4 regions of the Pseudomonas sp. HP_14 genome follow, and region 3 is predicted to be linked to each of the others. Evidence: predicted binding sites of a transcription regulator. Region 3 holds the regulator's gene; each other region holds the start of a gene.
The links. The regulator sigma-54, encoded in region 3, starts transcription at its own class of promoters, with help from an activator protein. The targets are predictions, from matches to a motif close to ANTGGCATNNANNTTGCTNT.
Positions count from the first base shown of each region.

Region 1: ACYASS_RS08095 (circularly permuted type 2 ATP-grasp protein) is a predicted target of sigma-54. The motif match lies at 3,212-3,231, and genes of this name have one in related genera.
Region 2: glnK (P-II family nitrogen regulator) is a predicted target of sigma-54. The motif match lies at 2,109-2,128, and genes of this name have one in related genera.
Region 4: flhA (flagellar biosynthesis protein FlhA) is a predicted target of sigma-54. The motif match lies at 2,471-2,490, and genes of this name have one in related genera.

Region 1 covers NZ_JBTOQI010000008.1:116,652-122,457, reverse strand. Annotated here, with positions in the region: gene ACYASS_RS08110 (LTA synthase family protein) at 1-1,686, shown strand, start outside; gene ACYASS_RS08105 (hypothetical protein) at 1,939-2,175, shown strand; gene ACYASS_RS08100 (ribonuclease E inhibitor RraB) at 2,421-2,762, shown strand; gene ACYASS_RS08095 (circularly permuted type 2 ATP-grasp protein) at 3,266-4,675, shown strand; gene ACYASS_RS08090 (alpha-E domain-containing protein) at 4,688-5,647, shown strand; gene ACYASS_RS08085 (transglutaminase family protein) at 5,644-5,806, shown strand, end outside.
Region 2 covers NZ_JBTOQI010000017.1:34,103-39,908, forward strand. Annotated here, with positions in the region: gene ACYASS_RS13285 (ammonium transporter) at 195-1,532, opposite strand; gene glnK (P-II family nitrogen regulator) at 1,565-1,903, opposite strand; gene ACYASS_RS13295 (accessory factor UbiK family protein) at 2,322-2,585, shown strand; gene ACYASS_RS13300 (PLP-dependent cysteine synthase family protein) at 2,900-3,949, opposite strand; gene ACYASS_RS13305 (Lrp/AsnC family transcriptional regulator) at 4,086-4,547, shown strand; gene ACYASS_RS13310 (TonB-dependent siderophore receptor) at 4,594-5,806, opposite strand, start outside.
Region 3 covers NZ_JBTOQI010000011.1:229,270-235,075, forward strand. Annotated here, with positions in the region: gene ACYASS_RS10565 (helix-turn-helix domain-containing protein) at 1-318, opposite strand; gene ACYASS_RS10570 (HPr family phosphocarrier protein) at 411-683, opposite strand; gene rapZ (RNase adapter RapZ) at 700-1,557, opposite strand; gene ptsN (PTS IIA-like nitrogen regulatory protein PtsN) at 1,560-2,024, opposite strand; gene hpf (ribosome hibernation-promoting factor, HPF/YfiA family) at 2,037-2,345, opposite strand; gene ACYASS_RS10590 (RNA polymerase factor sigma-54) at 2,476-3,969, opposite strand; gene lptB (LPS export ABC transporter ATP-binding protein) at 4,156-4,881, opposite strand; gene lptA (lipopolysaccharide transport periplasmic protein LptA) at 4,882-5,427, opposite strand; gene lptC (LPS export ABC transporter periplasmic protein LptC) at 5,414-5,806, opposite strand, start outside.
Region 4 covers NZ_JBTOQI010000033.1:50,956-56,761, reverse strand. Annotated here, with positions in the region: gene fliQ (flagellar biosynthesis protein FliQ) at 1-218, shown strand, start outside; gene fliR (flagellar biosynthetic protein FliR) at 223-1,008, shown strand; gene flhB (flagellar biosynthesis protein FlhB) at 1,009-2,145, shown strand; gene flhA (flagellar biosynthesis protein FlhA) at 2,551-4,680, shown strand; gene flhF (flagellar biosynthesis protein FlhF) at 4,692-5,806, shown strand, end outside.

The sequences.
Region 1 (5,806 bases), on a different contig from region 3:
CAGTACGTGAAAGAAGACCCCAAGACCGTTCTAAGCATGTTGTGGTACGGCTTTCCGGTGGTTCGCTACCTGTTGGCATGGGCCGTGGTCACCTGGCTGTTGAGCCTGGTGTTCAAAGGCGTTGACCGGGCGACTCGTCCGCGTCGTGAGTTCAGTGTCAGTAATTCCAGCAATCGCAATGTTGCGCCCTGGTATGCCCGTATCGGCGTGTTTGTGGTCTGCTTGCTGATTGCCGTGGTTGCCGCACGGGGTACGCTGCGTCAGGGGCCGCCACTGCGTTGGGGTGATGCTTACACCACCGAATCCAACTTCGCCAACACGCTGGGCCTGAACGGCACATTGACGTTGATCGCGGCGGCCAAAAGCCGGATGTCCGAAGATCGCGACAATATCTGGAAGGCGACCTTGCCACAGCCCGCGGCTCAGCAAACCGTGCGGGACATGCTGCTGACCGCCAATGACAAGCTGGTAGAGCCTGATCTGGCTGCCATCCGCCGTGATTTCACGCCGCCGGTGGAAAATACTCTGCCGATCAAGAACGTCGTCGTCATCCTCATGGAAAGCTTTGCCGGTCACTCGGTGGGCGCTCTGGGGGACGAGGCGAATATCACCCCTTACTTCGACAAGCTGTCGAAAGAAGGCCTGTTGTTCGACCGCTTCTTCTCCAACGGTACGCACACCCATCAGGGTATGTTTGCGACCATGGCGTGCTTCCCGAACCTGCCGGGCTTCGAGTACCTGATGCAAACCCCTGAGGGCGCGCACAAGTTGTCGGGCCTGCCGCAGCTGCTCAGCGCGCGTAAGTATGACGATGTGTATGTCTACAACGGTAACTTCGCCTGGGACAACCAGTCGGGTTTCTTCAGCAATCAGGGTATGACCACGTTCATTGGTCGTGGCGACTACGTTGATCCGGTGTTCTCCGATCCGACGTGGGGCGTTTCCGATCAGGACATGTTTGATCGTGGCGCTCAAGAGTTGAAAGCCCGGGGTGCAAATGGCAAGCCGTTCTATGCCTTGCTGCAAACCCTGTCCAACCACACGCCTTACGCGCTGCCGCCAAAATTGCCAATGGAGCCTGTTACCGGGCACGGCTCACTGGATGAGCACCTGACGGCCATGCGTTACTCCGACTGGGCGCTGGGGCAGTTCTTCGAGAAGGCCAAGAAAGAGCCGTATTACAAGGAAACGTTGTTCGTGGTCGTGGGCGACCATGGTTTCGGCAACAATCAGCAAATCACTGAAATGGACCTGGGTCGCTTCAACGTGCCGCTCCTGCTTATCGCACCAGGCATGCAGGAGAAGTTCGGTCAGCGCAGCAGCATTGTCGGTACGCAGATCGACATCGTGCCGACGATCATGGGCCGTCTTGGCGGCGAAACCCGTCACCAGTGCTGGGGGCGTGACCTGCTTAACCTGCCTGCTGGCGACAAGGGCTTCGGCGTTATCAAGCCCTCGGGCAGTGAGCAGACGGTTGCTCTGATCACCGGTGACCGGATCCTGATCGAACCCAAGGAGATGGATCCGAAGGTGCTTTCCTACACCCTTGGCCGTACACCTCACGCCGAAGTGATTCCAGATGCACCGGACACCCAGGCGTTGCGCGAGAAGCTCGACAGCTTCCTGCAAACGGCGACCAAGAGTCTGCTGGATAACACTGCCGGGGTCGAAGCCAGCAAGAACTGATCCCGTGGTGATGTAATGCAAAAAGCCCCTCGCGCAGGGGCTTTTTGTTGCCTGGAGTACGTCCGGTCTATCCTCTGGTGCGAGCTTTTGCGAGGCGTCATACCTGAACCACTGCGCCACCTTTTTCGCCGACAAGACCATACGTCCCCGTTATTCCGACGCACTGCCGTGATCACAAATCCTGTGAACGAATGCCCGCGTCAAAAGGTCAAGATCACGTAAGCCGCATTGTCGGCTGCCGAGGAGACCTTGATGAAACAGTGGACCATTTCGTATCTCGACAAAGACGGTGTGCAGCAAAGCCATGCTATGGAGTCCGAGCATCGTCCCAGTGACGAGGAGGTTGCTCGTCGTTTGCGACCTATATTGTTTCCGGTGGCTGATGAGCTGGACATGAATGACCTGGAAGGCCGGACAGCCGAGCCTACGGCCAAGTCGTTGAAAGACCAGAACTCCGTGCAGATCCTCTCCATCAAGGAGGCTTCCTGATCACGCGGAAAAAAATGCCCTGATCGGGAATTGGCAGAAGGCCGATGATGGGGTTACTCTGCAAGTGAGACGGGTGAAACGCTTCTCCCGTTTTCTCCATGTCGATGCCGGTCCGCAATTGGATACGGCCTTGTCAGCTACATGCTTGATCCTGGGGCGGCAGAGTATCTGCCGTGGACGACCTGCAAGGGCGCGTCATTCGGGAATGTTGAAACTCTATCTATCGTTGAATAGGAGGACGTTTCATGAGCACAGCCTATCAAGAGGACATCAGCAGTAACGTACTGCGCCGCATGAAAGAAAGCGGTTTTGATTTTGCACGTATACATCCCATTGAGTTCTACGCCGTTTTCCCGGATGAGGAACGGGCAAGGCAGGCCGCGGATCAATACCGTGGTGAATCGCTGAATACTCAAATCAACGTTCGAGACGACGGTGCCTGGCATTTGCAATTGAGCAAGGTGATGCACGCGACCTACGACGGCATCGGTGATTTCGAACAGGACTTCCAGACCGCAATCACGCCGCTTGACGGTGAGGTTGAGGGTTGGGGAGTCAGGCAGGAGATCAGGCGCTTACACGCATGAGTTTTACCGTGACAGCTTGAATGACCGGCCGATTTCGGGGCGTGTGCCCGGGAGTTGGCCGGTTTTAGTTTGCAGGCTCTAAACGCAAGACTGAGTATGAGTTGTTTCTGCCGGTGGGCTGAGTAGGTGGGCGACAGGCAAAAAAAGAGCCACTCAGAGAGTGGCTCAAAGGGAAGTTCGGTGAGAAGTCGGTGCTGGTAGCGCTGCCGTGTTTTTCGACAACGACTTGAAACGGGGCATACAAATACGCTGTGTTTCGGATGTCGTTGATTATCGGGAAACAATATCGTCTCGTGAAATCAACTCTGGCTATGCTGTTCATAGCTTTTGCAGTTGAAATACGCTTCCGAATGAAGCGTAGGAGAATTGGTTGGGGAGCTTATTGCACAGGAATGGTGCGGGTGGCTTTCTGATTTTATGTAACCAATTGATATTTAAGCGTTTATGCCGATGGCACGGGCCTTGCGAAGGCCCTTGGTGTCCGTGGTGACAAGGAGTACGGCATGATCCGCACCTTTTATGATGAGATGTACGATGCTGGCGGTCTGGTCCGCCCGCATTATCGGGAATTTGCCCGCTGGTTGGGTGAAACGCCCCCTGAGCTTCTGGCTCAGCGCAGGCGTGAGGCCGACTTATTGTTTCATCGCGCCGGGATCACTTTCACGCTCTATGGTGACGAGCAAGGCACCGAGCGCCTGATTCCTTTCGACACGATTCCGCGCAGCATTCCGGCCAGTGAGTGGCGGGTTGTTGAAAAGGGCTGTATTCAGCGCGTCAAAGCACTGAACATGTTCCTCGCTGACCTCTATCACGAACAGCGCATTATCAAGGCCGGGGTCATTCCTGCCGAGCAAGTGCTGGCCAACGAGCAATATCAGTTGGCGATGCAGGGGCTGAATCTACACCGCGATCTTTATTCGCACATTTCCGGCGTGGATCTGGTTCGTGACGGCGACGGCACCTATTACGTGCTGGAAGACAACCTGCGCACTCCGAGCGGCGTGAGTTACATGCTCGAAGACCGCAAGATGATGATGCGTCTGTTCCCCGAGCTGTTTGCAGCGCAGCGTATCGCACCGATTGATCATTATCCGAATCTGCTACTCGACACGCTGAAGAGTTCCAGCCCGCTGGACAATCCGAGTGTGGTGGTACTCACTCCAGGTCGCTTCAACAGTGCGTTTTTCGAGCATGCGTTTCTTGCCCGGGAAATGGGCGTGGAGCTGGTTGAAGGGGCAGATCTGTTCGTTCGCGACGATCGTGTGTTCATGCGCACCACCGACGGGCCTAAGGCAGTCGATGTTATCTACCGTCGTCTAGACGACGCATTCCTCGACCCATTGGCGTTCAACCCTGATTCGATGCTGGGTGTGCCAGGCCTGCTGTCTGCTTATCGCTCGGGCAATGTGGTGTTGGCAAACGCCATCGGTACGGGTGTCGCGGACGACAAGTCGGTTTATCCCTATGTCACGGACATGATCCGTTTCTATCTGGATGAAGAACCAATTCTGCAGAACGTGCCGACCTGGCAGTGCCGTAAACCTGCTGACTTGTCTCATGTGCTGGCCAACCTCCCGGAACTGGTCGTCAAGGAAACCCAGGGATCGGGTGGCTATGGCATGTTGGTCGGGCCTGCCGCGACTGCTGCGGAAATCGAGTCGTTCCGCGCCCGTATCAAAGCCAAGCCGCACGCTTACATCGCGCAACCGACGTTGTGCCTGTCGACCTGTCCGACGTTTGTCGAGAACGGCATTGCACCTCGCCACATCGATTTGCGCCCGTTTGTCCTTTCTGGTCGTGAAACCCGCGTCGTACCCGGCGGGCTCACCCGAGTCGCGCTGCGTGAAGGCTCGCTGGTGGTGAACTCGTCTCAAGGTGGCGGAACAAAAGACACCTGGGTGGTCGAGGATTAAGGATGCCTGCCAATGCTAAGTAGAACTGCCTCGGATTTATATTGGATGTCGCGTTATCTGGAGCGCGCGGAAAACCTCGCCCGGATGCTGGACGTCAGTTATTCGCTGTCTTTGATGCCTCAGGACGGACGTGGTGACGGCCTTGATGAGTTGGCCATGCCGCTGCTGATCACCGGCACTCTGGATCACTATCTGGAGCGTCATGGCGAGTTGCATGCTGAACGGCTGCTGCATTTCTTCGCACTGGATGCGAGCAACCCGGCCAGTATCTACAGTTGCCTGGGCGCTGCGCGGGCGAGTGCTCACGCGGTGCGCGGGCGAATTACTGCGGACATGTGGGAAAACATCAATGCCACATGGCTGGAAATTCGCGGTATCGCCGAACAAGGCTTGACCCGTTATGGCATGAGCCGGTTTTGCGAGTGGGTTAAAGAGCGCTCACACCTGTTTCGCGGTGCGACTTACGGCACGATCATGCGCCATGACGCGTTCCGTTTTATTCGTCTCGGGACCTTCATCGAGCGTGCGGACAACACCATGCGCATGCTCGATGCCCGCTACGAAATGCTCGAACTTCGTGGCAATGACACCAATGCAGTGGCCGACAGTTCGGCTCACGGTTATTACCAGTGGAGCGCTTTGCTGCGGGCGCTGTCGTCTTTTGAGGCGTATACCGAGTTGTATCGCGATGCACCAGGTGCAAGGCAGGTCGCAGAGTTGCTGTTGCTGCGCCCTGATGTTCCTCGTTCACTGAGTGCCTGTCTGGAAGAGCTGGACCAGATCCTCGCCAGCCTGCCTGGCGCCAACGGCCGCCCGGCGCAACGATTGGCCGCGGAGCTGGATGCACGTCTGCGTTATACCGGGATCGACGAAATCCTGGATGAGGGACTGCACAAGTGGTTGAACGAATTCATTCCTTTGCTGGCCCAATTGGGTAACGCAATCCACACTTCTTACCTGGAGGCTGCATGAGACTCTCAATTAGCCACGAGACCACCTATCACTATGAGGATCAGGTCCGCGCGAGCATCCAGTATCTACGCCTTACGCCCCACGACAGCGAGCGCCAGCAGGTGCTCAGTTGGCAACTGACGCTGCCACGTCCGGTGCGTGCGCAGATCGATCCGTTCG
Region 2 (5,806 bases), on a different contig from region 3:
AAAGCGCGCAATAATCCGTCTTTTGTGTAAGCCATCAACGCTTGCTCGCCGACATGGCGGGTATCTCTGCAAACTGTCAGGAATGCCCCTTGTAATGCTGCTCATGTATCGGATAAGCAGTTTTCGCCGGGCAATGTATCGACAAACTCCAGACAAAAAAATGCCCGGTAAACCGGGCATTTTTTTACAGTGGCTTACAAGTTGTAGCCACGCTCGTTGTGTTGCGCAAGGTCGAGGCCGACAGCTTCTTCCTCTTCGGTGACACGCAGGCCCATGACCGCGTCCAGCACCTTGAGGATGATGAAGGTCACGATCGCTGTGTAAACAACGGTGAACGCCACGCCTTTGAACTGAATCCAGACTTGAGCTGCGATGTCAGTCACAGTGCCGAAGCCGCCCAGAGCAGGGGCTGCGAACACGCCGGTCAGGATTGCGCCGACGATGCCGCCGATGCCGTGAACGCCGAAAGCATCCAGGGAGTCGTCATAGCCCAGCTTGCGCTTGAGGCTGGTGGCGCAGAAGAAGCAGATCACGCCTGCCGCCAGACCGATGATCAGAGCGCCCATCGGGCCTACTGTGCCAGCGGCCGGAGTGATTGCAACCAGGCCGGCAACAACACCCGAAGCGATACCCAGTGCGCTTGGCTTACCGTGGGTCAGCCACTCGGCGAACATCCAGCTCAGTGCGGCAGCGGCGGTAGCGATCTGAGTAACCAGCATCGCCATGCCTGCAGTGCCGTTGGCAGCAGCGGCGGAACCGGCGTTGAAACCGAACCAGCCAATCCAGAGCATTGCTGCGCCGACCAGGGTGTAACCCAGGTTGTGCGGTGCCATTGGAGTGGTAGGGAAGCCTTTACGCTTGCCAAGTACCAGGCACGCTACCAGACCGGCCACACCTGCGTTGATGTGAACAACGGTGCCGCCTGCGAAGTCCAGAACGCCCCAGTCCCACATCAGGCCGCCGACGCCGCCCCAGACCATGTGCGCGATTGGCGCGTAGACCAGGGTGAACCAGATAGCCATGAAGATCAGCATTGCGGAGAACTTCATGCGTTCTGCGAAAGCACCGACAATCAGGGCTGGTGTGATGATTGCGAAGGTCATCTGGAAGGTGATGAACACCGCTTCAGGGAACAGAGCCGCAGCGCCAGTGATGCTGGCTGGCGTGACGCCTGCCAGGAACGCTTTGCCCATGCCGCCGAAGAACGAGTTGAAGTTGACGACGCCTTCTTCCATACCGGTGGTATCGAACGCAATGCTGTAGCCGTAGACGACCCACAGGATGCTGATCAAACCAGTGATGGCGAAGCACTGCATCATCACAGAAAGAATGTTTTTGGAACGGACCATACCGCCGTAGAACAGCGCGAGGCCGGGAATGGTCATGAACAGCACCAAGGCTGTTGCAGTCAGCATCCAGGCGGTGTCGCCTGAGTTGAGGACTGGGGCTGCCACTTCGTCTGCCGCCATGGCCAAGCCAGGGGTTACGAGGGACAACAGGGCTCCTAGCCCTGCGAATTGACGCAGAGTCATATTGTTTTCTCCTGGGGCGTTGGGTTGACGGCTTAGATTGCGTCGGTATCGGTTTCGCCGGTACGGATGCGAATAGCCTGTTCCAGATTCACTACAAAGATCTTGCCGTCACCAATCTTGCCGGTGTTGGCGGCCTTGGTTATCGCCTCGATAACGCGATCCAGATCCTTATCGTCAATGGCAACATCGATCTTCACCTTGGGAAGGAAGTCGACTACGTATTCCGCACCGCGATACAACTCGGTGTGGCCTTTCTGACGTCCGAAGCCTTTGACTTCAGTAACGGTGATGCCCTGCACGCCGATTTCGGACAGCGACTCGCGCACGTCGTCCAATTTGAACGGCTTGATGATGGCAGTGACTAGCTTCATGAAACTTTCTCCCGAATTGGTGGACTTGCCCCAGGAAAACAAACCCGACTCAAGTCTAAGCGCAGTGCCTGGCTTTGTAACGCATCGGTCGCCTGAAGGAGGTCCGACCAACCCCAGAAAACCGCTTTTGACGAAACATTCCCCGCTCCGCCTGCCGCACTGTAATCGTCAACGCGACTGCATCAGTGCATGGGTCATCAGCGACTAAGCAGAAAGCTTGCCATCTCCTGATTTTTCATTGAATACAGGCTCTTGATCCCTGTTTCAGGCACCGGAACCGCCCCGCGAGGCGTGTCGGCGCACAACTAAAGTGCGTTCGTGCACGCAGTGGTGCGCCATTATCGTGCGCCCGTCGTCGCTAGAAATGACTATAGACGCTCCGTGCTACACTGCCGCCCATCTGAAACCGGAGGTAGACATGCTCGCGCCCAAAGCTTTTCTCGATGCCCTGAGCGGCCACGCCTCGCGCTTGTTCAATGGCGAAACGCCGATCCCGCGTAACGAATTCGAAACCCAGTTCAAGGCCCTGCTGCAAAGCGGCTTCAGCAAACTGGATCTGGTCAGCCGTGAGGAGTTCGACAGCCAGATGGCCGTCCTCGCCCGCACCCGTGCCCGCCTTGAAGCGCTTGAGGCGAAAGTTGCAGAGATGGAAGCGAAGCTGAATCCACCTGCGGGTGAGTAGAGCTGACATGCGACGGTTTTGTGGGGGCCAAGCTTGGTCTGGGCGGCATTCCGACGATGAGCGATGACGCGGGTTTCTGATAAACCGCGGCGCCTTCATCGCGGGCAATCCTCCCCACAGATATCGATCATCCCTGTGGGAGCCGAGCTTGCTCGCGATAAATGATAACGCGGTCTACCTGAGTACCGAGGCGTCTATATCGCGGGCAAGCCTCGCTCCCACAGGGATTTGCATTTTCTGCATGACAGGGTGGTGTCAGTATAAAAAGGACATTCCTACGGACACAAAATGGTGCATCCCCTTCTGCATCTGCCTCACCTTGCAATCAACAACCGCTCCAGCCGTTTCGTATACGGCGAAAGATCACCGATGGTGCGGGCGACCCATTCGGGGTCGTAATAGGTATCCAGATAGCGCTCGCCGCTGTCGCACATCAACGTCACCACTGACCCCTTCAAGCCTTGCTCCTGCATTTGCAGCGCTACGGTCAGTGCGCCCCAGACGTTGGTCCCCGTGGAACCGCCCGGCTTTTTCCCCAGGCGTTTTTCCAGCCAGCCAAGGGTGGCGATGCTCGCTGCATCGGGGATCTGCAGCATGTCGTCAATGACCCCCGGCAAAAACGACGCCTCTACCCGAGGGCGCCCAATGCCCTCGATGCGGCTGCCCTTCTGGCTGGTCAGGTTGTTATCACCGCTGCGGTAGCTGTCGTAGAACACCGAGTTCTCCGGGTCCACGACGATCAACTTCGTGTCATGGCCTTTGTAGCGAATAAAACGGCCGATGGTTGCTGAAGTCCCGCCGGTACCCGCGCTCATCACAATCGCTGTCGGGATAGGGTGCTCCTCGCCACTCAGTTGATCGAAAATACTGTCAGCGATGTTGTTATTGCCCCGCCAGTCCGTCGCCCGTTCTGCGTAGGTGAACTGATCCATGTAATGACCATTGTCGAGCCGAGCCAGGCGTTCCGCCTCCGGGTACATGTCGCAAGATTGCTCCACGAAGTGGCAGCGCCCGCCGAGCAGCTCAACCTGCTGAATTTTCCTGCTGGCGGTATGGTGCGGCATGACCGCCGTGAACGGCAATCCCAGCAGTTTTGCGAAGTAAGCCTCCGATACCGCCGTACTGCCGGAAGATGCTTCCACCACATGCGTGCCCTGGCAAATGTTGCCGCTGCAGATCGCGTGAAGAAACAACGAGCGCGCCAGACGATGTTTCAGGCTGCCGCTGGGGTGAGTGCTTTCGTCTTTGATATAGATATCGATGCCGTTCAACGCCGGAACATCCAGCTTGAGCATGTGCGTATCCGCAGAGCGCTGCTGATCGCAGGCAAGGGTTTTGATCGCGGTACGAATCCAGTCATTCATCACTTCTGCGCCTCGGCAAAAACACATCTATTCTTGAGGGCAAATGTTACTGATCGCTGGAAAAAAGAATTTCTTTTTGTACTACCATACGAGCTGTTTGATAGAAAAATATTCTCCAAAAGGACTGATTTGAAAAATGGACAGTCTTGATCGCCACATCCTCAGTATTTTGCAGCGTGATGCCACCATTGTGCTGAAAGATCTGGCTGACGCAGTCAACCTCTCAACGACGCCGTGCTGGAAACGAGTCAAAAAGCTCGAAGAGGCCGGGTACATCAAATCCAGAGTCGCGCTCCTGGACCCGGAAAAGCTGGGGCTGGGATTGTCGGTTTTCGTTCAGCTCAAGACCCAGCGCCACGACACCCAGTGGCTTGAGCAATTTGCCCAAACCGTCATGCAGTACGAAGAGGTCATGGAGTTTTATCGGATGGCAGGCGAATGGGACTACATGCTGCGGCTGGTGGTCAGCGACATGGCTGCCTACGACCGCTTCTATAAAAAGCTGATCAGCAGCACTGAAGGCCTTTCGACCATTACCTCCAGCTTCGCCATGGAGCAGTTGAAATACACCACGGCGCTGCCGTTGCCTCGCGGCTGAGCCTGTTCGCTGAATAGTGAACAGGCTGAACGTGCCTCAACGACAGTTAGAAGTTGTAGCTGACCGTGGCGCTGACGTTACGCTCTTCGCCCAGATAGCAGTAGCTCAGGCTTGCACAGGAGGCGACGTAGGATTCGTTGGTCAGGTTGTTCGCGTTCACGCGCACGTCCACGCCTTTGAGCCCGACTTTGCTCAGGTCGTAGCCGACCGAGGCATCGAACAGGGTGTATGACGGCACCTTCATGGTGTTCTCTGCATCTGCCCAGCTATAGCCGACGTAGCGAACCCCGGCGCCCAAACGCAACCCATCCAGCGCGCCGCTGTTGAACGCGTAATCCCCCCAGAGCGATGCCATGTGCTTGGGCGCTTGTGTCGGTGAGTTGCCTTTGTTCTCGATAATGTTGGTGGCTGTGCTCAACGTGCTGATCATTGATTTGGAGTATTCAATGTCAGTCAGGGTGTAGCTGCCCAACACTTTGAAGTTATCGGTTAGCTGCATATGCCCCTCAAGCTCCAGACCCTGCGAGCGCACTGCGCCAATGGGGCGGTAGAAGTTCTCCTGAGGGAGCTTGGAGGCAAGGTTCTCTTGATCAATACGGAAAACCGAGGCGGTAAACAGGTTGTCCGTTCCGGGCGGTTGATACTTGATGCCCGCTTCCCATTGGGTGCCATCGGTCGGCGCCAGCGGGTTACCCGCGCTGTCTGCATACGAGTTCGGATTAAACGACTCGGAATAGCTCAGGTAGGGCGCAATTCCGTTATCGAACAGATACAACACGCCTGCTCGACCGGTGAGTTTGGTGCGCTTGTCACTGACTTCGGTACCTTCTGGACGCCCGACTTCTGCTATCCGGTTTTCCTCGGAGGTCTCTACCCAGTCCTGACGCAGGCCCAGAGAGAAGCGCCACTTGTCCAGTTCGATCAAGTCCTGTGCATACACGCCGGTTTGCTCCAGGCGGCGCTCGTAACTGGTTGGGCTGAAGTAGCTGATCGCTGAGTTGCCATAGACCGGGTCGAACCCATTGAGCGATGCGACTGAACCGCTGGTCCAGTCCACCATGGTTTTGCGCCGCTGGTAGTCAACACCCAATAGCGTCGTGTGCTTGGCCGAACCAGTGAAGAACTCCGCCTGCAGCATGTTATCGACGATAAACGCGTGCAGGCGTTCGTCGCCGCCGGAGTAGTAGCGCGTCAGTTCGTTACTGGTGGGCGTCGTCCAGTCGTAGGCGTAAATCTGATCGTTCTTCACCTTCGAGTCC
Region 3 (5,806 bases):
TTAGGCAGATTTGGTAATGACAATCTGCGGAGATGCTTCGGCACCTGCATTCGACAGGGTGAAATTGGCACGGAAGCCCAGGCACTCAAGCATGTCGATCATGGCATCGATAGTGAATTTCTCAATCTTGCCGTTCGCCAGTTCTGACACCCGTGACTGGGTCAGGTTAAGCAATTTGGCAGCTTCACTCTGCTTAAGATTCAACTGCTTCAGGCAGTTAGTGATGAATATGGATAAATCCATTTTGAGGGCCATCTTGCTGGCAGTTTCATCATCATGCGTGACATGAAAAGGGCTTTCATGAAATTGGAGAGCCATAATCGCCTCGGTTTATATCTAAAATTTAAGATAAAAATCTTGGCGGCAGACAGATGGGCTGGTCAAGAAAATCTTTTGACGCAGGCGCCGCTCTACTCCCCCTCATCAAACTTGTTATTGATCAACTCAACCAGACCATCCAGCGCGGCCTGTTCCTGATCGCCTTCGGTTGAAAGGTGGATGTCTGTTCCTTTGCCGGCAGCGAGCATCATCACCGCCATGATGCTTTTGCCGTCAACCATGCTTTCAGGTGAGCGCCCCACACGGATCTGGCAGGGGAATTTGCCAGCGACGCCTACAAACTTGGCGGCTGCGCGGGCGTGCAGGCCCAGCTTGTTGATAATGGTAATTTGACGAGCGGGCATCGCAGGGAAAGTCCTTTCAGCTTAAGTCGCGGTGGCGAACCTGAACGTTTTTGAGGGATTGTTGCAGGACCTGACCCAAACGCTCGGTCAGGTATACCGAGCGATGGTGCCCGCCGGTGCAGCCAATGGCAATGGTGACATACGAGCGGTTGCTGGCAGCGAAGCGCGGCAGCCACTTGTTGAGATAAGTGAAAATGTCCTGAAACATCTCTTCGACATCAGGCTGTGCGGCCAGATAGTCGATAACAGGTTGATCTTTTCCCGATTGCTCTCGCAGTTCCGGTTTCCAGTAAGGATTGGGCAGGCAACGTACGTCGAATACCAGATCGGCATCCACAGGCATACCGCGTTTGAAACCGAAAGACTCGATCAGGAACGCAGTACCTGGCTCAGGCTTGTTCAGCAGTCGCAGCTTGAGCGTATCGCGCAACTGGTAAAGATTCAGGTGGGTCGTGTTGATCTTCAGATCGGCAAGATCAATGATCGGCCCAAGCAGCGTCGTCTCGTCGCGGATGGCTTCTGCCAGCGAACGATTGGCGTTACTCAGCGGATGGCGGCGGCGGGTTTCCGAGAAGCGCTTGAAGAGGGTCGACTCATCTGCGTCCAGGTACAGAACATCGCATTGGATATTGCGTGAACGCACCTCTTCCAGCATCTGCGGGAAGCGGGTCAGGTGACTGGGCAGGTTACGGGCATCGATGGAGACGGCCAGTAACGGTTCAGCCAGCTCAGTATTGATCAGGGCACGTTCGGCCAGCTCCGGGAGCAGTCCCGCCGGAAGGTTGTCAACGCAATAAAAGCCGTTGTCTTCCAGTACGTCCAGCGCCGTGCTTTTGCCGGAGCCTGAGCGACCGCTTACGATGATCATACGCATGATTAATGCCCGTTCTGTACGTCCAGCACCACTTTATAAAGCTCATCGCCAGTCTGGGCCTTACGCAGCTTGTCGCGCACTTCAGTGCGGTCCAGCATGCTGGCGATCTGGCGAAGCAGCTCAAGGTGTTCATCGGTAGCGGCTTCAGGTACCAGCAGGACAAACAACAGATCCACTGGCGCACCATCGATGGCGTCGAAATCAATAGGGGCATCCAGCCGTATCAACGCGCTGACGGGGGCACTGCACCCCTTCAAGCGACAATGAGGAATGGCAATGCCATTACCAAAGCCGGTAGAACCAAGTTTTTCACGGGCAACAAGGCTCTCGAACACGACTTGCGAATCGAGATCAGCCACTTGCTCGCCGATCAGGTTGGCAATTTGTTCGAGTACACGTTTTTTACTGCCGCCCGACACGTTCGCACGCGAACGGCCGGGGGTCAGGATATTTTCTAGTCGGATCATGTTTTGGGGGTATCAGCGAGCCGTTGCGCCCTGAAGGAGGCTGAGCTGCTTTTCCTTATGCTTGAGCAGTTGTCTATCCAGCTTGTCGGTCAAAAGGTCGATTGCCGCGTACATATCATCATGTTCCGCATTGGCGACGACCTTTGAGCCGGGGATGTGCAGGGTGGCTTCGATTTTCTGTTTCAGCTTCTCGACCTCCATGATGACCTGCACATTAGTGATCTTGTCGAAGTGGCGCTCCAGTCGTCCGAGTTTTTCGGTGATGTAGTCGCGTAGGGCGTCGGTCACATCCAGTTGATGTCCACTGATGTTGACTTGCATACCGCTTTCTCCTTATTGCCAGTGCATAAAGAGGCAGGCTTTTGCCTGCCACTGGAACGCTGTGGCTAGCAACCGGGTTGCGTAAAAACCGTAACGTGGAGCGGTGGTACGGTTACTACTGTACCTCTCGTCACATCAGTCGCTTGCGTTCGCTTGAAGGCGCTATGCCAAGTGATTCGCGGTATTTGGCAACTGTGCGACGGGCTACTTGAATGCCTTGTGCCTCCAGTAAACCAGCGATCTTGCTGTCACTCAACGGCTTTTTCTGATTTTCCGCTGCAACCAGTTTTTTGATGATCGCGCGAATGGCTGTGGACGAACACTCACCGCCTTCCGAGGTGCTTACGTGGCTTGAGAAGAAATATTTCAACTCGTAAATGCCACGTGGGGTATGCATGAATTTCTGGGTGGTAACCCGGGAAATAGTCGATTCGTGCATGCCTACTGCTTCGGCGATGTCATGCAGGACAAGAGGCTTCATCGCCTCATCGCCATACTCAAGGAAACCGCGCTGGTGCTCGACGATTTGTGTCGCCACCTTCATCAGGGTTTCATTGCGACTTTGCAGGCTTTTGATGAACCAGCGGGCTTCCTGCAGTTGGTTGCGCATGAAGGTGTTGTCGGCGCTGGTGTCGGCGCGGCGAACAAACCCGGCGTACTGCGGGTTTACACGCAGCCGGGGAACCGACTCCTGATTCAGCTCGACCAGCCAGCGCTCGTTGTCCTTGCGCACGATGACGTCCGGGACCACGTACTCTGCTTCGGTTGATTCGATCTGCGAGCCTGGTCGCGGATTAAGGCTTTGTACCAGCTCGATGACCTGGCGCAGCTCATCTTCCTTGAGTTTCATGCGCCGCATCAGCTGTGAATAATCGCGGCTGCCCAGCAGATCAATGAAATCACTGACCAGGCGTTGGGCTTCGCTGAGCCAGCGGGTTTTCGCAGGCAACTGACGCAGTTGCAGCAAGAGGCACTCGCTGAGGTTGCGGGCGCCGATGCCTGCGGGTTCAAACTGTTGAATACGGTGTAGAACGGCTTCGATTTCGTCGAGTTCGATATCGAGCTCGGGGTCGAAGGCATCAAGAATTTCTTCGAGCGTTTCGTCCAGATAACCTTGATTGTTGATGCAGTCGATCAGGGTCACAGCGATCAGGCGATCGGTATCGGACATTGGCGCAAGGTTCAGTTGCCAGAGCAGATGGCTTTGCAGGCTTTCACCGGCCGATGTGCGGGTGGTGAAGTCCCACTCATCGTCGTCATTGCTGGGCAGGCTGCTGGCGCTGGTCTGATAGACATCTTCCCAGGCGGTGTCGACGGGCAGTTCGTTGGGAATGCGCTCGCTCCAGTCACCCTCTTCAAGATTGTCTACGGTTGGTGCGGACTCCTGATAGGTCGGCTCTTGAACGTCTGGGTTCGGCTTCTGTTCGATGTTGTCAGCCAACGGATCGGCGTTGTCGAAGTCGTCGCCTTCTTCCTGGCGTTCCAGCATGGGGTTTGACTCCAGTGCCTCCTGAATCTCCTGTTGGAGGTCCAGCGTAGACAGTTGGAGTAAGCGGATGGCCTGTTGCAGCTGCGGCGTCATCGTCAGCTGCTGGCCCATTCTCAAGACTAGCGATGGTTTCATGGCTGGGGCTTAACACCTTATTCGCCGGCGCACATGCGCCATCCACTACCGAGCGCCGAGGCGCCTACATAAGCAAATTATATGCCTGAAACCGAAGTGTTTGCCTAGGGGGAGTGCTGGCATTTTAAAAGTGTCAGAACTAACCCCCCAGGTTGCTGGCCTTCAGAGGCCAGACGCTGCGGTTATTTACAGGCGGAACTCGTGGCCGAGGTAAACCTCTTTCACCAGCTGATTTGCCAGAATGGTTTCCGAGTCGCCCTCGGCGATCAATTGCCCGTCATTGACGATGTAAGCGGTTTCGCAGATATCCAGGGTTTCACGAACGTTGTGATCGGTGATCAGAACGCCAATGCCCTTGGCTTTCAAGTGATGAATGATCTGCTTGATGTCGCCTACCGAAATCGGGTCTACGCCTGCGAAAGGTTCATCGAGCAGAATGAATTTCGGTGAGGTAGCGAGTGCGCGGGCGATCTCTACCCGACGGCGTTCACCACCGGACAGGCTCATGCCCAGGTTGTCGCGAATATGGGTGATGTGGAACTCCTGCAGCAGGCTTTCCAGCTCTTTGCGGCGTCCGTCGCGGTCCAGTTCCTGGCGGGTTTCGAGAATCGCCATGATGTTGTCTGCCACGGACAGCTTGCGGAAGATCGAGGCTTCCTGAGGCAGATAGCCGATACCCGCACGTGCACGGCCGTGCATTGGTTGATGGCTGACATCCAGGTCGTCAATGAGCACGCGGCCCTGATCCGCCTGAACCAGACCGACAATCATGTAGAAGCAGGTGGTCTTGCCGGCACCGTTAGGCCCCAGTAATCCTACGATCTGGCCGCTCTCAATGGATAGGCTCACATCACGAACGACCTGACGGCCCTTGTAGCTTTTAGCCAGATGCTGGGCTTTCAGCGTCGCCATTTACTGGGCCTTCTGCTGGTCGGGTTTCTTTTTCGGCTGGATAACCATATCGATACGCGGACGCGGCGTAGTCACTTTGCTGCCGCCATTGGCGCGACCTGCGCTGACGATCTGCTTCACGGTGTCGTAAACGATTTTTTCGCCTTCGGACGTGTTGCCATCGTTGATCACCTTGGCCTTGTCGATCAGCACGATACGATCCTGGGCAGCGTAGTACTGGATAGTGATCGCGTAGGCTTGAACGATAGGCTTGTCCACTGACGGCTTCTGCTCGTAGTAGGCAAGGTTGCCGACAGACGTGAATACGTCGACTTCACCTTGGGCATTACGTGTGATGGTCACGGTGTTGCCGGTGATCTTCATCGAGCCCTGGGTGATGATTACGTTGCCTTTGTAGGTGGCAACGCCTTTCTTGTCGTCGAGTTGTGCGTCATCGGACTGGATGTGGATCGGCTGATCGCGATCAGTCGGCAGGGACCAGGCGCTCGCGCTTCCCAGTGCTGCACCCAGGCCGAGCAAAAAAGGAAGGGTTTTAACGAGCCTCATACTGTCCTCTTACTTTAGATAGCAGGTCCATCCTGCCGTCGTTCAAATACGCTTTCATTCCCTTGGCCGTAGTCACACCGCCTGCGCCGTCGATTCTAACGGCTTGCTCGGTCTGCGCATATTGCTTCTGCGGGAATACGGTCATGCGACTACTAGTGATAATGGTCGTACGTTTTTTGTCGTCGGTTCGTGCTACGCGAACCGAATCGATCAATTCCACTTGCTCGCCACCTGGGGACACTTCACCTGTTTTGCTCTGTATATGCCAAGGGTAAAGGGTGCCACGGTACATTTGCAGGTCTGGCGTGGTCAGCATTGTTACATCGGTAGCCTTGATGTGCTCGACCTTGTCGGCGGTCATCTCGTACTGCAGTTTGCC
Region 4 (5,806 bases), on a different contig from region 3:
CTGTGCTTGTGGCAATTCTGGTTATTCCCAGCCTGCTGTGTGGTTTGCTGGTCGCAATGTTTCAAGCAGCCACCCAGATCAACGAACAGACGTTGAGCTTTCTGCCGCGTCTCATCGTGATGCTGATCACCTTGATTATCGCCGGTCCGTGGCTGCTCAAGGTGTTCATGGAATACATCATTGGGCTCTATACCAGCATCCCGACTGTGATCGGCTAACCCCATGGAACCGGTTCTGGCCCTGACCAATGGGCAGATTGGCACGTGGGTCGCGAGCTTCATGCTGCCGATGTTCCGCATTACTGCGCTGTTGATGACCATGCCGATCATCGGTACGACGCTGGTCCCAGGCCGTGTCCGTCTTTATTTTGCTCTGGCTATTACGGTGGTTGTGGCTCCGGTTCTGCCGCCCATGCCGGAGGTCAATGCGCTGGACCTCTCAGCCCTTTTGCTGATTGGTGAGCAGATCATCATTGGTGCGGGCCTGGGGCTTTGCCTTCAGTTGTTCTTTCATGCCTTCGTGGTTGCCGGGCAGATCATTTCGACGCAAATGGGTATGGGCTTCGCCTCTATGGTCGACCCTACCAACGGGGTCTCTTCTGCCGTGATCGGCCAGTTCTTTACGATGCTGGTTACGCTGGTGTTCCTGGGCATGAATGGTCACCTTGTGGTGATTGAAACCCTGATCGAGAGTTTTACCACCATGCCGGTGGGGAGCGGTTTGCAGGTGTCCAATTTCTGGGGGCTGGCCAACGGTCTGACCTGGGTCATGAGTGCCGGGCTCAGGCTGGTTCTGCCAGCGATCACTGCGCTGCTGGTGGTCAACATTGCCTTCGGAATCATGACCCGTGCCGCGCCGCAGTTGAATATCTTCTCTATCGGTTTCCCGCTGACGCTGGTTCTGGGCATGGTCATTCTATGGATTACCCTGGGCGATATTCTTAACCAGTACCAGCCATTGGCGGTGCAGGCGTTGCAGACCTTCCGCGATATGGTGAGGGCTCGCTAAATGGCCGAGAACGAGAATGGTCAGGACAAGACAGAAGACCCCACGGACAAAAAGCGCCAGGACTCCCGAAATGACGGCCAGATTGCGCGCTCCAAGGAGTTGAATACCCTGGTTGTGATGCTGGCGGGCGCTATTGGCTTGATTATGGAGGGGGGGAAGGTCGCAGAAGCGATGGCCTACATGATGACGTCGAACTTCACGATTACCCGTGAAGTGCTGATGGATCAGGGTTCCATGGGGCGCATGCTGCTCGCGACCGGCAAGCTTGCTTTGACAGTCATGACGCCATTTTTGTTAGTCATGCTGGCCGCGGCGATCATTGGGCCTATCTCATTGGGCGGTTGGTTGTTCACCACCAAGTCGCTTTTTCCCAAGTTCAGCCGCATGAATCCTTTGTCCGGCCTCAAGCGCATGTTTTCTCCTACTGCGCTGATTGAGCTGGTCAAGTCTTTCGCGAAATTCGTCATTGTGTTGATCGTTGCGCTGTTCGTGCTCGACATGGAGAAGGATGCGCTGATCTCTATTGCGCATGAGCCGTTGGAAAGGGCGATCATTCACAGCCTGCAGGTGGTGGGCTGGAGCTCGTTATGGATGTCTGCCGGTCTGTTTTTCATCGCTGCAGTGGATGTGCCATTCCAGTTGTGGGAAGCGCACAAGAAACTGCTGATGACCAAGCAGGAAGTGCGCGACGAGCATAAAAATGCTGAGGGTAGTCCTGAGGTCAAGCAGCGGATTCGTCAGTTACGCTTCGAAATGTCCCAGCGGCGCATGATGGAGTCCGTTCCGCAGGCTGATGTAATCATCACCAACCCGACGCACTTTGCCGTCGCGCTCAAATACGATCCTGAGCAGGGCGGGGCGCCGATGCTGGTCGCCAAGGGTACCGATTTCATCGCGTTGAAAATTCGTGAGATCGGCGCGCATCACCAGATTCTGATCCTTGAGTCGCCAGGCCTGGCGCGCTCGATCTACTACAGTACCGAGCTTGATCAGGAGATCCCGGGTGGTTTGTACCTGGCGGTTGCTCAGGTGCTGGCTTATGTCTATCAGATCCGTCAGTACCATGCAGGTCAGGGCAAGCGCCCGGACCCGCTGGGGGATATCACCATTCCGCCGGATCTGCAGCGGGATGCTTGATTGCTGCTGTGACTGCACCGGCGTCATCGCGAGCCAGCTCACTCCTACAGGGCTGATTTGACTGTAGGAGTGAGCTGGCTCGCGATGACGTCAGTTCAGGCACGCAAGGCGATCTCCTTTCAAAAAATACTATCCTTCTGATTTGAAATGCGTTTTCTGCAGGCGCGACCATTCCGTCTTCGACGTCATGCGGCAAGCATCTGACTGTGCAGGCGCGCACGAGCGACGCATGGCTGCGACTGCTGAACGTCGATCGCCACCACACAACCACGCAGCCTCACACTTTCTTACAGACCCCGCCCTCTATTTCATCACCGATTCAACAGTTGGAAAGCTTCTTGCAATAGGTCATGTCAGGTCGCCATCGGCGTCAAAGTTTTGATTTAGTGCGCAGGTGAACAATCGGTGGATCGCTCTCAGTTAATCAGTAGCGCACGCAGCAATCTGGCAGGCCTGGGCCGTGGCCAGCTGGGCGTCCCGTTGTTGCTGTTGGTCATGATGGCAATGATGATGTTGCCCATCCCGCCGTTCCTGCTGGACGTGTTCTTTACGTTCAACATTGCGTTGTCCATCGTGGTCCTGCTGGTCTGCGTATACGCGCTGCGCCCACTCGATTTTTCGGTATTCCCGACCATTCTGCTGGTTGCCACGCTGTTGCGTCTCGCGCTCAACGTAGCCTCTACCCGCGTGGTGATGCTTCATGGTCAGGACGGTCATGCCGCTGCCGGTAAGGTGATTCAGGCCTTTGGTGAGGTGGTGATTGGTGGTAACTACGTTGTCGGTATCGTGGTTTTCGCCATTCTGATGATCATCAACTTCGTGGTAATCACCAAAGGTGCCGGGCGTATCTCCGAGGTAAGCGCGCGTTTCACTCTGGACGCGATGCCCGGTAAGCAAATGGCAATCGATGCCGATTTGAACGCCGGCCTGATTGATCAACCTGAAGCCAAGCGTCGCCGTCTTGAGGTGGCCCAGGAGGCCGAGTTCTACGGTTCCATGGACGGTGCGAGCAAGTTTGTTCGTGGTGACGCCATCGCTGGTTTGCTGATCCTGTTTATCAACCTCATCGGCGGCATGCTGGTTGGCATGCTGCAGCACGGCATGACCTTCGCCGACGCTGGCAGGATTTACACGCTGCTGACCATCGGTGACGGTTTGGTGGCGCAATTGCCATCACTGCTGTTGTCCACCGCCGCAGCAATCATGGTGACCCGTGCTTCCGGTTCGGAAGAAATGGGCAAGATGATCAACCGTCAGATGTTCACCTCGTGGAAAGCATTGGGTGTATCGGGCGCGATCATGATTGTGATGGGCCTGGTGCCAGGCATGCCGCATTTTTCTTTCATCAGCCTTGGCCTTGTTGCTTGCGGCATCGCTTACGTTCTGTGGAAGAAAGAGGACAGGGTCAAGGTCATGGCGCTGGAGGAGGTCAAACGTCAGCAAGAGATGTTGCCGTCGCCAACCCGTGCGCAGGACTCAAAAGAGCTGGGCTGGGATGACGTGACGCCTATCGACATGATCGGTCTAGAAGTAGGCTATCGCCTGATTCCGCTCGTGGACCGCAATCAGGGTGGTCAGCTCTTGGCGCGAATCAAAGGCGTGCGTAAGAAGCTTTCCCAGGAGTTGGGCTTCCTGATGCCGACCGTCCATATTCGCGACAACCTGGACCTGGCGCCAAGTGCCTATCGTTTGACGCTAATGGGCGTCACGTTGGCAGAAGCAGAGATTTATCCGGACCGCGAACTGGCGATTAACCCTGGCCAGGTCTTCGGATCGCTCAATGGTATTACCGCCAAGGACCCGGCGTTTGGTCTGGAAGCTGTCTGGATTGAAATCAGCCAGCGCAGTCAGGCTCAGTCGCTTGGATATACCGTGGTTGATGCCAGTACCGTGGTCGCGACCCACCTTAACCAGATTCTCTACAAGCACTCGCACGAGCTGATTGGCCATGAAGAAGTGCAGCAATTGATGCAATTGCTGGCTAAAGGCTCGCCTAAACTCGCTGAGGAGCTGGTACCGGGCATCCTTTCGTTGTCGGCGTTGCTCAAGGTATTGCAGGCGTTGCTGTCTGAACAGGTACCGGTTCGGGATATCCGGACGATTGCCGAGGCTATCGCCAACAACGCTCAACGGAGTCAAGATACCGCCGCATTGGTGGCTGCTGTTCGGGTCGGTTTGAGTCGCGCCATCGTGCAAAGCATTGTAGGCATTGAGCCGGAGCTACCAGTTATCACGCTGGAGCCAAGGTTGGAACAGATATTGCTCAATAGTCTGCAGAAGGCTGGTCAGGGTCAGGAAGAAGGCGTTCTTCTCGAGCCGAGCATGGCAGAGAAACTTCAGCGTTCGCTGATCGATGCCGCCCAGCGTCAGGAGATGCAAGGCTTGCCAGTGATTCTGCTGGTAGCCGGCCCGGTTCGGGCGATGCTGTCGCGGTTTGGGCGGCTGGCTGTACCGAATATGCACGTGTTGGCGTATCAGGAAATTCCTGACAACAAGCAAGTAACCATCGTAGCGACTGTCGGGCCTAACGGCTGAGGTAGTGAGTCATGCAAGTTAAGCGATTTTTCGCCGCCGATATGCGTCAAGCCATGAAACTGGTTCGTGATGAGCTGGGCGCTGAAGCGGCCATCATCGGCAACCGGCGAATTGCCGGTGGCGTCGAGCTGACTGCTGCCCTGGATTACAAGCTGTCCGCGCTGGCGCCTCGCGTCCCGAATATCGAGCTTGAGGACGAGTTGCGCAAAACCCAGTCGCGCATCGTCTCGGCTCAGGCAGAACTGAACAATCGTGGTGACAGCGACGGCGCGACCAATCGCCAGTTGTTTGCCGGTTTGCCATTGAGCGCCGCTGACACTCACATCGAGCCGACTCTGGAAGAGCCGCCGCGTCCCTTTGTGCAGCCACAGGCCGCACCGGCTGCGCCAGCAGGTAATCAGCGCGGTTACGACTCGATGCGTTTTGAATTGAACGGCCTGCGCGAGCTGCTGGAAGTCCAGCTTGGCTCCCTGGCATGGAACCAGTTGCAAGGCAGCCGTCCGGCACAGGCCAATCTGTGGCGCCGTCTGCAACGTGTCGGCTTGTCCGGCCCGCTGTCGCGCGACCTGCTGGAAATGATCCCTGATATCGACGAGCCGCGTCAGGCTTGGCGTATGCTCTTGGCGCACCTGGCGCGCATGATTGAAGTGCCTGACGTGGAGCCGCTGGAAGAGGGTGGTGTGATTGCCATGGTCGGCCCTGCCGGCATGGGCAAGACCACCACGCTCGCCAAGCTGGCGGCGCGCTACGTACTCAAGTACGGCGCACAGAATATCGCTTTGGTCAGCATGGACAGTTTCCGTATCGGTGCTCAGGAGCAACTCAAGACATTGGGTCGCATCCTCAATGTGCCGGTGACTCATGTCGATCCTGGCCAGTCGCTGGCGCAGGCGCTTGATCCGCTGCTGCGCAAGCGTGTCGTGTTGATCGATACCGCCGGCCTGCAAGCCAGTGATCCGGCGTTGCGCATGCAGCTGGAAAGTCTGGCAGGGCGCGGCATCAAGTCTCGTAATTATCTGGTACTGGCAACCACCAGCCAGAAACAGGTGCTCACTGCGGCCTATCACAGCTACAAGCGCTGTGGTCTGGCGGGATGCATCCTGACCAAGCTGGACGAAACTGCCAG